Regions from separate parts of the Dyadobacter sp. HNCC25DJ186 genome, predicted to be linked through region 2. Evidence: riboswitches for the same ligand, from Rfam matches in the RefSeq annotation. Region 2 holds a riboswitch; each other region holds the start of a gene.
The links. A riboswitch is a leader RNA that binds a small molecule or an ion and turns the genes downstream of it on or off. The one in region 2 is predicted to bind cobalamin.

Region 1 (3,188 bases), on a different contig from region 2:
AACCAGGCAGTCGTATCCGATTCTCCTGAAAAGACAATTCTCACCACTTCTCCGAAAGGTATACTCACCGATCCCAGCATGATATCCAGCATAAAAAATAGCACAGCCAAAACCGACAAACCAATAATGATCAGTCGCCGGAAATTGGAAGAGGATTGAGAAACAAGTTGCATAATCAATGTTTAAATCAGCTGAGATGTTTTAGTAGCAATAGCCGAAAGCTGACCGCCGACAACCTATTTCACCTGCTTATAATAAACCAACTCATGTTCAGGAAGTAATTCCGGATGTAAAATTTTGATCAGATCTGCCAAAACAATCTGCGGATTTACAGCGCCCGATTCCCAATAGTCATTCGAGCCGCGACTGTTTACACGTTTGTTATAACTGTAAATCTGTCCGGTTTTATAGGCTTTGAAATCCGTGTAACGAGAATCCTTCGCCAGGATTTCCTTCTTGTTGTCGTAGTTACTGATTCCCACATTCAGCCAATAGTCAGCAGTCAATGCAATAGGATATACAGCCTCAAAATTAAGCGCTAAACTACCCGTTGCTTTGGTATTATTCCAATGGTAATCAGCGCCTGCGTCCCGGAAAAACTGTGCCATATAACTATTCCCATTCGGAACAAACCATGAATCTTTGGAATTCATACCGGTAATGATGCTCGGTTTTGCTTTCACCTTTTGAGATAAAACCGCAAGACGTTTGTATTCTTCTTCCATTTTGGCAAATTTCTTATTGACAAAATCTTCCCTGTTTAGCAGTGCGGCTAAAAGTTTTACCCATTCAGCACGGCCTAATGGCGTTGTTTCTACCCATTCTGAATTAATCAATACAGGAATTCCTGCTGCGTTCAAAGTGGTATATCTTTCCATTTTTGAAACCGGACTTCCGGTTGTCATCACCAAATCAGGATGCATGGTGATCAGTTTTTCCTCATTCAATCCCTGGTCTTTTCCAACTTCGGCCATTTTGCCAGCCTCAATTTTTTTGATAATTTCAGGATTCGAGACATATTTCAGGTTACCAAGTCCGGTTACGATTTTCTCTTCACCCAAAAGTCCCACCAAACCGACATGCATGGACGACATCGCAACGAGGCTGCGAATGGGGATTTCGATAAATTGACTGTTGGCATAACCCTTCGGCTTTTTGGTGCCGCGCTGCAATAAAACATACCTGGCCGTATCCGTGCTTTTTTCAAAAGGACTTAAAACATTGATTACCTTATAATTGTCGTGATATTCAATCGTGAAGCCCTTAGCATGATGAATCTGGATTTTCTCGGAAAAATAATCTTTCCCGGAAGAAGCCGTTTCTGCGCTTTCGGTCAGGTTTGAAGAGGTGCCGCAGCTTGTAAGAAATAGTAATGTCGCGAAAAACAATGCCACGAAACGGGCAGTTTTACTGAAATGAGAAAGTCGCGCATAGTCATAGCGAACTTCCTGAAAGGAGGTTTTCTGTTTTTGTGTCATTTGTGCTGCAAGCCTTTCTTCCGAAAGCGTTGCGTGTTAAGTGAAAAGGCAGGTCTTCTGACTCGTTCCATTCCCTCTGACGCCTTCCCAGTTTAATTTTGAATGATAGAATGTTGGAGTGAGAGAATGTGTTGCAATTAGCCATTATTCACTCATTCTATCATTCACTCATTCAATCATTGCCCCAGTGGCTTTTGCCATGAATGTTTTTATGAACTTACAGCAGCGGAGACTGTTCCGGACTTTCACCGGTATTCCCTTTTAAAGTAACCTGATTTTTTTAAATCCGGAATACTACCCTGATGGGTGCAAAACTACTAAGATTTGCGTCGTGATTGTGATTTGGCCGGAATAATTCTAGCGGAGTGTCTGAATGGCTTTGTTTTGGGTCAATTTTTCCAAAATGAAATTTACTCTTTTATCGACACTGCAATATGGTAGTTCTATGATTGAATATCCGGCAGACTGATACGTTTCGGTCAGCATCTGATAAATTTCCCTGGCTTCTTCAAAGGTTTGCCAGCGTTCGTCGTCGTTAATGTAAATGGTTTCCCAGGGCGGAGCCATGAAAATATTGGGATGATAAGGATAGTTTTTAATTGCGTTATGGTATTGAGTTTTTACCTCTAAATTTCCAACTTTCAGGTAAGCTACAATATCAGGAATAGCTCTGTCGAAAAACGTAAAACCTGTGACGGATAACGATTTTTTGTATTCGTCAACCATACGCGCCAATGCCAGTTCTGCAAAGGAGGAAAGATTTTTCCATGGTAAATTTTCTGTTTCTAAAATAACCTGTTCCTGAATGAGCTGACGAGAAATTTCGTCAGAACAATTAAAACCCTGAGTTTTTAAGGCATTTAACAGCGTAGTTTTTCCTGATCCCGGACCGCCGGAGATGACAATTGCATTCATAGGGTTAATTCACCAAATATTATTTCCGACGAAAGAAAATGCTATAATGATCATAACAACCATTAAAAAACAACTTTTATGATTGATCGAAATAACGCTTCGGACCTCTTCCGGTTTTATTGTCCGATCATTCTCTCCGATAAAAGGTTTATCAACCCACTTCCCATGATACACATTTGGACCGCCGAAACGACAATCCAGAATTCCTGCCAGGGCAGATTCGGGGTAACCGGAATTTGGACTTTTATGTTTGTTGCCATATTTAAACACAAATTTTAAACCGCGTGAACTGGATGTTACAATAATCATTAATAACGCCGTGATACGTGCCGGAATAAAATTCGCAACATCATCCAGGCGAGCAGCAAACTTTCCAAATTGTTCATACTTATCACTCCGGTAACCAATCATGGAATCCATGGTGTTAATCATTTTATAAACCATCATAGCCGGAACGCCGCCGATCGCGTAGAATAATAAGGGCGCGATGACACCGTCGCTCAGGTTTTCCGACATGGTTTCAAATACGGCTACACGGATTTGCTGTGCGCTTAATTGTGAAGTATCCCGGCCGACGATGCGGGATAATTGTTTTCTGCCTGCTTCCAAACCTTCTTTTTCCAAAACTAAAAATACATTTCGTCCTTCTGTGATCAATGCATTATTCGCTAAACCATACCAGACCCAAATGCTATTGATCGTTATAAAAAGCCAAATGTTGATATGTAAGAGTATTTCGTTTAAAAAATAAAAAAAGATAAATGTGAGCAGACAAAGGCTGATTGCAAGTAACAT
Region 2 (3,188 bases):
GTCCAGCAATATTCACCCTGTGTGCGACCTTCTTTTACAGAAAGCAATTCCTGCGTTTCAAATTCTTCCAAAGAAATGACGATAACATTGGAAAGATTCAGGCGCGTTAATATTTCACGGCTTTGCTCGTCGAAAGCAAATATATATAGTTGAAAATCAGAGGTTTGTTTTAATAACGAATAATACATCGCCAGACCTCGTGAAAGATATAACGAATTGAAAAGTGTGCAAAAATTCTGCATGTAATCAAAAAATAGAGACGCGGGTTATAACGTAAACACAAATATTACTGAATAATATTTATGGAGTTATTTAAATTTTACCAAATCAAAAATTTAATTTTAGACGGGTATTTTTGTAACCGCATGAGTATATTACTACATAAATAAAATCCTAACTTGCGCTGCACTTTAATTTGGTGATATGTCATTGTTCAAGCTGAAAAAGAAGGAAAAAAATAGATATGGCTGGTTCGGAAATTATAAGAGCTGGGAAGAGCTTGTCGCGCGTTCGGGCGGGTATGAGTCTGATAATATTCTGGAAATTACAAAAGATTCACTGCTGAAAATTAAGAATGGTCAGGCGGTATATGAGCGTGACTCCGTGCTGTTTGACAAGAAACTCTATCCGTACTCCATTATTTCAACATTGCTGTTCGCTGCTATCGAATGTGGAGGGGAGTTAAATATTATTGATTTCGGAGGTTCGCTGGGAAGTACCTATTATCAGGTAAGAGATATTATTCCTCCTTCGGTGCAAATTCACTGGAGTGTTGTTGAGCAAAAGGAATACGTAAAGTGCGGGCAAGAGCTGTTTCAGGACGACGTATTGAAATTTCACTTTGATATCGCTGAAAGTATGGCTGACACAAAGGCTGATATTTTATTGCTTTCCAGTGTTGTTCAATATCTGGAAAAACCGCATGATTTCCTTAATGAAATTAAAACTTACGATTTTAAATACATTCTTTTCGATCGGACATCTTTCATCAAAAACGACCAGCCGGACCGGTTGACACTTCAAATCGTTCCGCCCGATATTTATAAGGCTGAGTATCCGGCCTGGTTTTTCAACGAAAAAAAATTGCTTGAACATTTTACGGATTACGAAGTAAAGGTTGAATTTGAGTCCTATGTTCCCGGCGAGCAGGATATTGAAATCGATGGTGTAAAAGCCGGATATGATAAAGGATTTTTTCTGGTCAAAAAGTAAATTCCCCATTAGAAGTTCTGGAAAATTCATTTGTAAAAAACTTAAAAAGACTAAAAACCAGGAAATGTATTCTTCTTTTAATCCTATTTAAGTGATTGGTACGGAATTTTCTAAGCGGTTACTCGTTCAAGAAAACTCTCCAACATTCGTTATCGCATTTAAGTTAATTATTTCGAATAAATAGCCTATTTTTGTCCGGTAAGAAGTTTCTTGTGTCGTTGTTGTTCATTAAGATTTTGCTAATAAGGGGAACCGTGTGTGATTCACGGACTGTCGCGCAACTGTAAGTAACATTTAAAATGTTATAAGTCAGATACCTTTTTATGATGATACTTCCGCGCAGGAGTTAGTCAGGTTTTGGTATTTCTTCATTCAAATATGTACTGAACGTACATTTTGGTTTATTGATTATTTGTTTCCTGCCTTATTTTCTCTCCTGTGTTCGCGTTTTTGGCAATGTATTATGACAAATCTGAACATACTCAATATCAAAGTTGTAAATAATTTATTTGTGTATAAATGAAAATTAAACTTTTCCTTTTTTTACTTGCTGTTTTATCTTTCTCTGAGGTGTATGGTCAATTTGTTATTAAGGGAAAAGTCAGGGATACGACGAGCGGCCAGCCTTTACCGGGAGTCAGCGTAAGTATCAATGAATCTACCGGAAGCATAACTGATTCCAACGGACTTTTTGAGATACAATCGGATCAGAAAATAGATGCACTGAAAGTAAGTCATCTAGGTTATGCAACACAGGTTTTATACATTTCAGACTCTGGTCCGTTCGTTGAAATTTCCCTGTCGGAATCTGCCGGACAGGATCTGGATGAAGTGAAAATTTCTTCCAAATATTATAAAGAGTATAATCTCAATACAGTTTCCAGCGCGCTCAGATTACAGAGTCCGCTGATCAACCTTTCTCAAAATATTCAGGAAATCGGCAGTGAAGTGTTGTATGACCAGGCGGTTTTCAATATGACCGACGGCGTGACACGGAATGTGAGCGGGGTGATCCGACAGGAAGTTTCAAACAATCTGGGGCCGTATATGTTTATGCGCGGCGGGATGGTTTCCACGCTTCGGAACGGCATCGACCTGACACCAATTTATAGAGGCCCGGTTCCTGAAGATGCCGCGATTATTGACCGCGTTGAGTTTATCAAAGGCCCATCCGGATTTATGAATAACATCGGCGATCCTGCCGGAACTTTTAATGTCATGACCAAACAACCAACCGGTGGGCGACATTATTCAATCAACGCGATGCTTGGCAGTTGGGATTTTTTCAGAGCTTCTGCTGATCTGGACGGTTTGCTGGATAAAAAAGGGAAGCTCCAATACCGGCTGAATGTGATGGCCATGCGCGCTAATTCTTTCGTGAACACAGATTTTAATAAACGCTTGCTCGTCGCACCGGTGATCAAATATGTGATCAGTGATAAAACAACGGTATCGGTTGAATACATGTTACAAAAATTCAGCTATGCGCTAATGAGCCCGATCGTGATGGCGCCGAACAGTTTTGGGAGTTTGCCCAACGATTTCACGATTAATGAAAAAAGCCTGGATCCTTTTAAGGTATCTGACCATACCGGTTTTTTGACTTTTACACACAGTTTCAATAAAAATTGGAGTGCAACGGCGCGTGGATCTTTTATGCGGAATCAGTTGGAGGGAATTTACATGTGGGTGACCGGCGTTAACATTGCTAATCCCAATATCCTGCTGCGAAATCCCAAATATGACCTGAACCGCGCTACTGTTTTTTCCCAGCAGGTGTTTGTGAACGGAAGGGTAAAAACGGGCAGCATGGATCACCAGATATTAGCTGGTATCGATGTAAATCAGAAAAAATTTATCGCAGATAGTTACGTTTCCTACGATACCCAAACCAATGATGCAGGAATTTCAACGCTTACTTATTATCCGATCGACATTTCAAATCCCGAGCTTGGTGCACAAATTCCTGACTACCA
Region 3 (3,188 bases), on a different contig from region 2:
CATCGTAAATTTTTTCCTGTGAAGTATTTGTCAGCATGTAGTTCACTGTACTTCCAAATTTCCAATACTCCCAAGTTCCTTTCCAGCCAAATTGCGCTTCAATACCACGGGCTATGACTAATTGTAAATTCTCGACACGAAAATTGCTTGTCGGATTCCAATAAAGCCAGTTGTCAATCCGGTTGTGATAAACACTTAAATTTGCGGAAAAGCTTTGATTTTTATTAAAAGCATAAACCGCTTCTGCACCGAGTTCTTTATTAAATCCGTTTTCAGGTTTGATATCCGGATTTCCCAAATCCTTCCAATAACGCTCGTTTAACGTTGGAACGCGATAACTTCTGCCAAGCGAACCTCTTAATTTTATGGTGTAAGGACGGTTTTGTGTAAGCCGATATTCCGCTCCCAGGGATGGCGTGAACGGTGGATTGTAACCGGTTACAAATGCCTGTCTCAGATTAGCGGAAATCAACAGTTGCGAAGTTGCCTGCCAACGTGTCAATACAAAAACATCACCGCGATTTTCTGTGATTACAGGCCGCTCGTAGTTTTCAACTTGTGTTTTATAATGCGTAAATTCTCCGCCTGTCTGTATTTGAAAGGTGTTGCCTGACTTTCCGATTTTCCAATCAAATGTGCGTTCCGCACGAACTCCATAGCGGTCCGTGACAGCATGATCCAGTTTTGAATAATCACCGACGGCATAATCAATAATATCCCGTATCCAGGAAGTTCGCACCGTCCACCCTTCAAATTGATAACGAAGCATCGATCTGGACGATTTGATTCTAGTCATTTGTCGCCCGGCAAGGTTTTCAGGATTTGTGGTCAGTTTATTATCCGTTACCCAGACGTGCCCAGACAATTCATGTTCGTTTTTTGTAAAAAATAAATCCTGAACCAAACCCTTTTGGAAAGTTGTAGCAGGACTTATTGCTTCACCGTTCCGCTCAGGATGGCGATAATCATTATTCATGCTTCCATCGTAGGCAGCCGTTTTTCCTGAAAAATTCCAGTTGTTATTAAGGCGTGTTCCATACTTAATCGTCGCCTGTGTCTGACTGTTGCGAAAACTTTCCTGTTGCCGTCCAATCATAACCTGTAAACCTGCCTGAGGTTTCAAACTTCCCAGCAGAATACTTCCACCAACAGCATCGGTTCCGACCACGCTTGCCGAAGCGCCATACTGAACGGATAATTGGTCAAATCCTGCGACTGGGATGGTTGAAAAATCAGTTTGTCCTAACGTTGGAAGATTGATATTTAGTCCATTCCAAAGTACAGCGGTATGGTTAGGTGATGTTCCCCGGAATGCAACCGTGGATAATTGTCCCGGGCCGTAATTTTTAAAAATGACTGCCGTATTTAAAGAAAGTAAGTCAGCGATATTCCTGAAACGAAATTGTTCAAGCGTGATCGAATCAATCTTTTGAATTTTTAATCCGCTCATAAACCTTTCCGGCGCGAAGCCATATACAGTCATTGGCGACAAAGAAATCGAGTCATTTTGGGCAACAGCATTCTCATTCACTGCCAAAAACGACAGCGTTGCAAGAAACAGACAACGAAAATTTTGTCTGTCAAACACCTGAAAAGTATAAATAAATCATAACAAACAGTTTTGTGATTTTTCCTCCGAAAATCAAAACGTTGAATTATTTCTGGCAGGTCTCCTGGCTCGTTTTATTGATCAAATACCTTCCCGTTTGAACAGTGGTAGTGCAGATTCAGATCAATTTTTTTTAAAAACTCACAGTTGCGGGGACAGCTCCCGTTTTTCGCGGGATTCCCTTTTAAGCCGTTCCGTAGCGGTTAACTAACTTCTGGCACCAAAAACTTTACAAAGGTAAGTAATTAATGCGGCGCGAACACACTCTTGGCATGAAGTAAAAGTCGCCTTACAAATTTGGATGTCTTATCTTTGTACAAAATTTTGATCATCTTGTTGACCCGCACCGCAAATCGTTTAGTAATTTCCGCACCACAAAAAGGGATTCTTTTGATGCTGGGTGCTTCCTTTTTCTTCGCGCTGATGTCAGCTATTTCAAAATGGCTGAGCAAAGATTTTCATATTGTTCAACTCGTATTTTTCAGAAATATAATCGGCGTATTATTCATTGGCGCCAGTATTTTGCAACGGCCAATGATCCAAAAAGGTGGAAAACTCCGCCTGCTGATATTCAGAGGCGTAGTCGGAACGCTTTCTCTGTACCTACTTTTTTATGCCATCAAAACACTTGGTCTGGGAAGGGCGTCGACTTACCAGTATACCTATCCGATTTTTCTCGCCTTTCTTTCGTGGCTCTTTCTTGGAGAAAAATTGAGGACAAAAGAGTGGATAGCGATCTTGCTTGGTTTTGGTGGGATATTATTTGTATTCCGGCCCGATTTATCGATGTCTTGGAGAAATCATATTATCGGTTTGGGAAACGCACTGCTGACCGCTGTTGCTTATCTGGCCATTCGCCAGCTCGGACAGGTCTATGATACGCGGGCAATTGTTTTATCATTTATGCTCAGCGGTATAGTACTACCTATTTTCTCCATGATTATCGGGACCTATTTTCCACACGAAGGCCTGGATTTTCTGATTGGTACTTTCCGATGGCCGTCTACATTGGCGCATTGGTTGGGATTTCTTGCTTTGGGAATCACAGCGATGATCGGACAAATTATGATGACACAATCATTCACTTTCGACAAAGCCGGCCGGATAGCGGCAGTAGGTTATTCCAATATTTTGTTCGCCTTGTTTTTTGGGCTTTGGCTGGGAGAAGCAATTCCTACCATTCCTATGATCATCGGTATGCTGTTAATTATTGGCGGAGGCTTGCTGGTTTCGCTTTCAAAGGATAAAACAAAAAATAAACCCGCCACGAATACACAAATTTTCACGAATGATTAGTGGAAATTCGTGCATTCGTGGCTTGAAAAATTTATCATTTCGATTCGTTGAAAAGCAATTTATTTCCAAACGGATCAATAACTTCCATCGTTTTTGCATTCCACGGTGCATCCTCCAATCCGGGACGATTGAACCGGTAGTTCATTTCCAGTAATTCCTGGTGAAATTCTGCCAGTCCGGTACATTCAATAAAAACTTTGCTGCCAGGTGTGCAATCACCATGATGTTCTGTCAAATGCAGGACTATTCCATCCCTTGATACCTGAAGATAGAGCGGAAAATT

Region 1: it holds a riboswitch for cobalamin, as region 2 does, so the genes downstream of both, AC1XUO_RS16675 (ABC transporter substrate-binding protein) here and AC1XUO_RS05630 (TonB-dependent receptor domain-containing protein) in region 2, are expected to answer to the same signal.
Region 3: it holds a riboswitch for cobalamin, as region 2 does, so the genes downstream of both, AC1XUO_RS17785 (TonB-dependent receptor plug domain-containing protein) here and AC1XUO_RS05630 (TonB-dependent receptor domain-containing protein) in region 2, are expected to answer to the same signal.

The regions. Positions count from the first base shown of each region.
Region 1 covers NZ_JBXHAS010000005.1:163,610-166,797, reverse strand. Annotated here, with positions in the region: gene AC1XUO_RS16680 (FecCD family ABC transporter permease) at 1-173, opposite strand, end outside; gene AC1XUO_RS16675 (ABC transporter substrate-binding protein) at 237-1,478, opposite strand; cobalamin riboswitch at 1,509-1,795, opposite strand; gene AC1XUO_RS16670 (AAA family ATPase) at 1,836-2,393, opposite strand; gene cbiB (adenosylcobinamide-phosphate synthase CbiB) at 2,403-3,188, opposite strand, start outside.
Region 2 covers NZ_JBXHAS010000002.1:170,547-173,734, forward strand. Annotated here, with positions in the region: gene AC1XUO_RS05620 (glycosyl transferase) at 1-242, opposite strand, end outside; gene AC1XUO_RS05625 (methyltransferase, TIGR04325 family) at 424-1,212, shown strand; cobalamin riboswitch at 1,418-1,551, shown strand; gene AC1XUO_RS05630 (TonB-dependent receptor domain-containing protein) at 1,732-3,188, shown strand, end outside.
Region 3 covers NZ_JBXHAS010000005.1:400,576-403,763, reverse strand. Annotated here, with positions in the region: gene AC1XUO_RS17785 (TonB-dependent receptor plug domain-containing protein) at 1-1,588, opposite strand, end outside; cobalamin riboswitch at 1,647-1,849, opposite strand; gene AC1XUO_RS17780 (DMT family transporter) at 1,943-2,905, shown strand; gene AC1XUO_RS17775 (glyoxalase superfamily protein) at 2,940-3,188, opposite strand, start outside.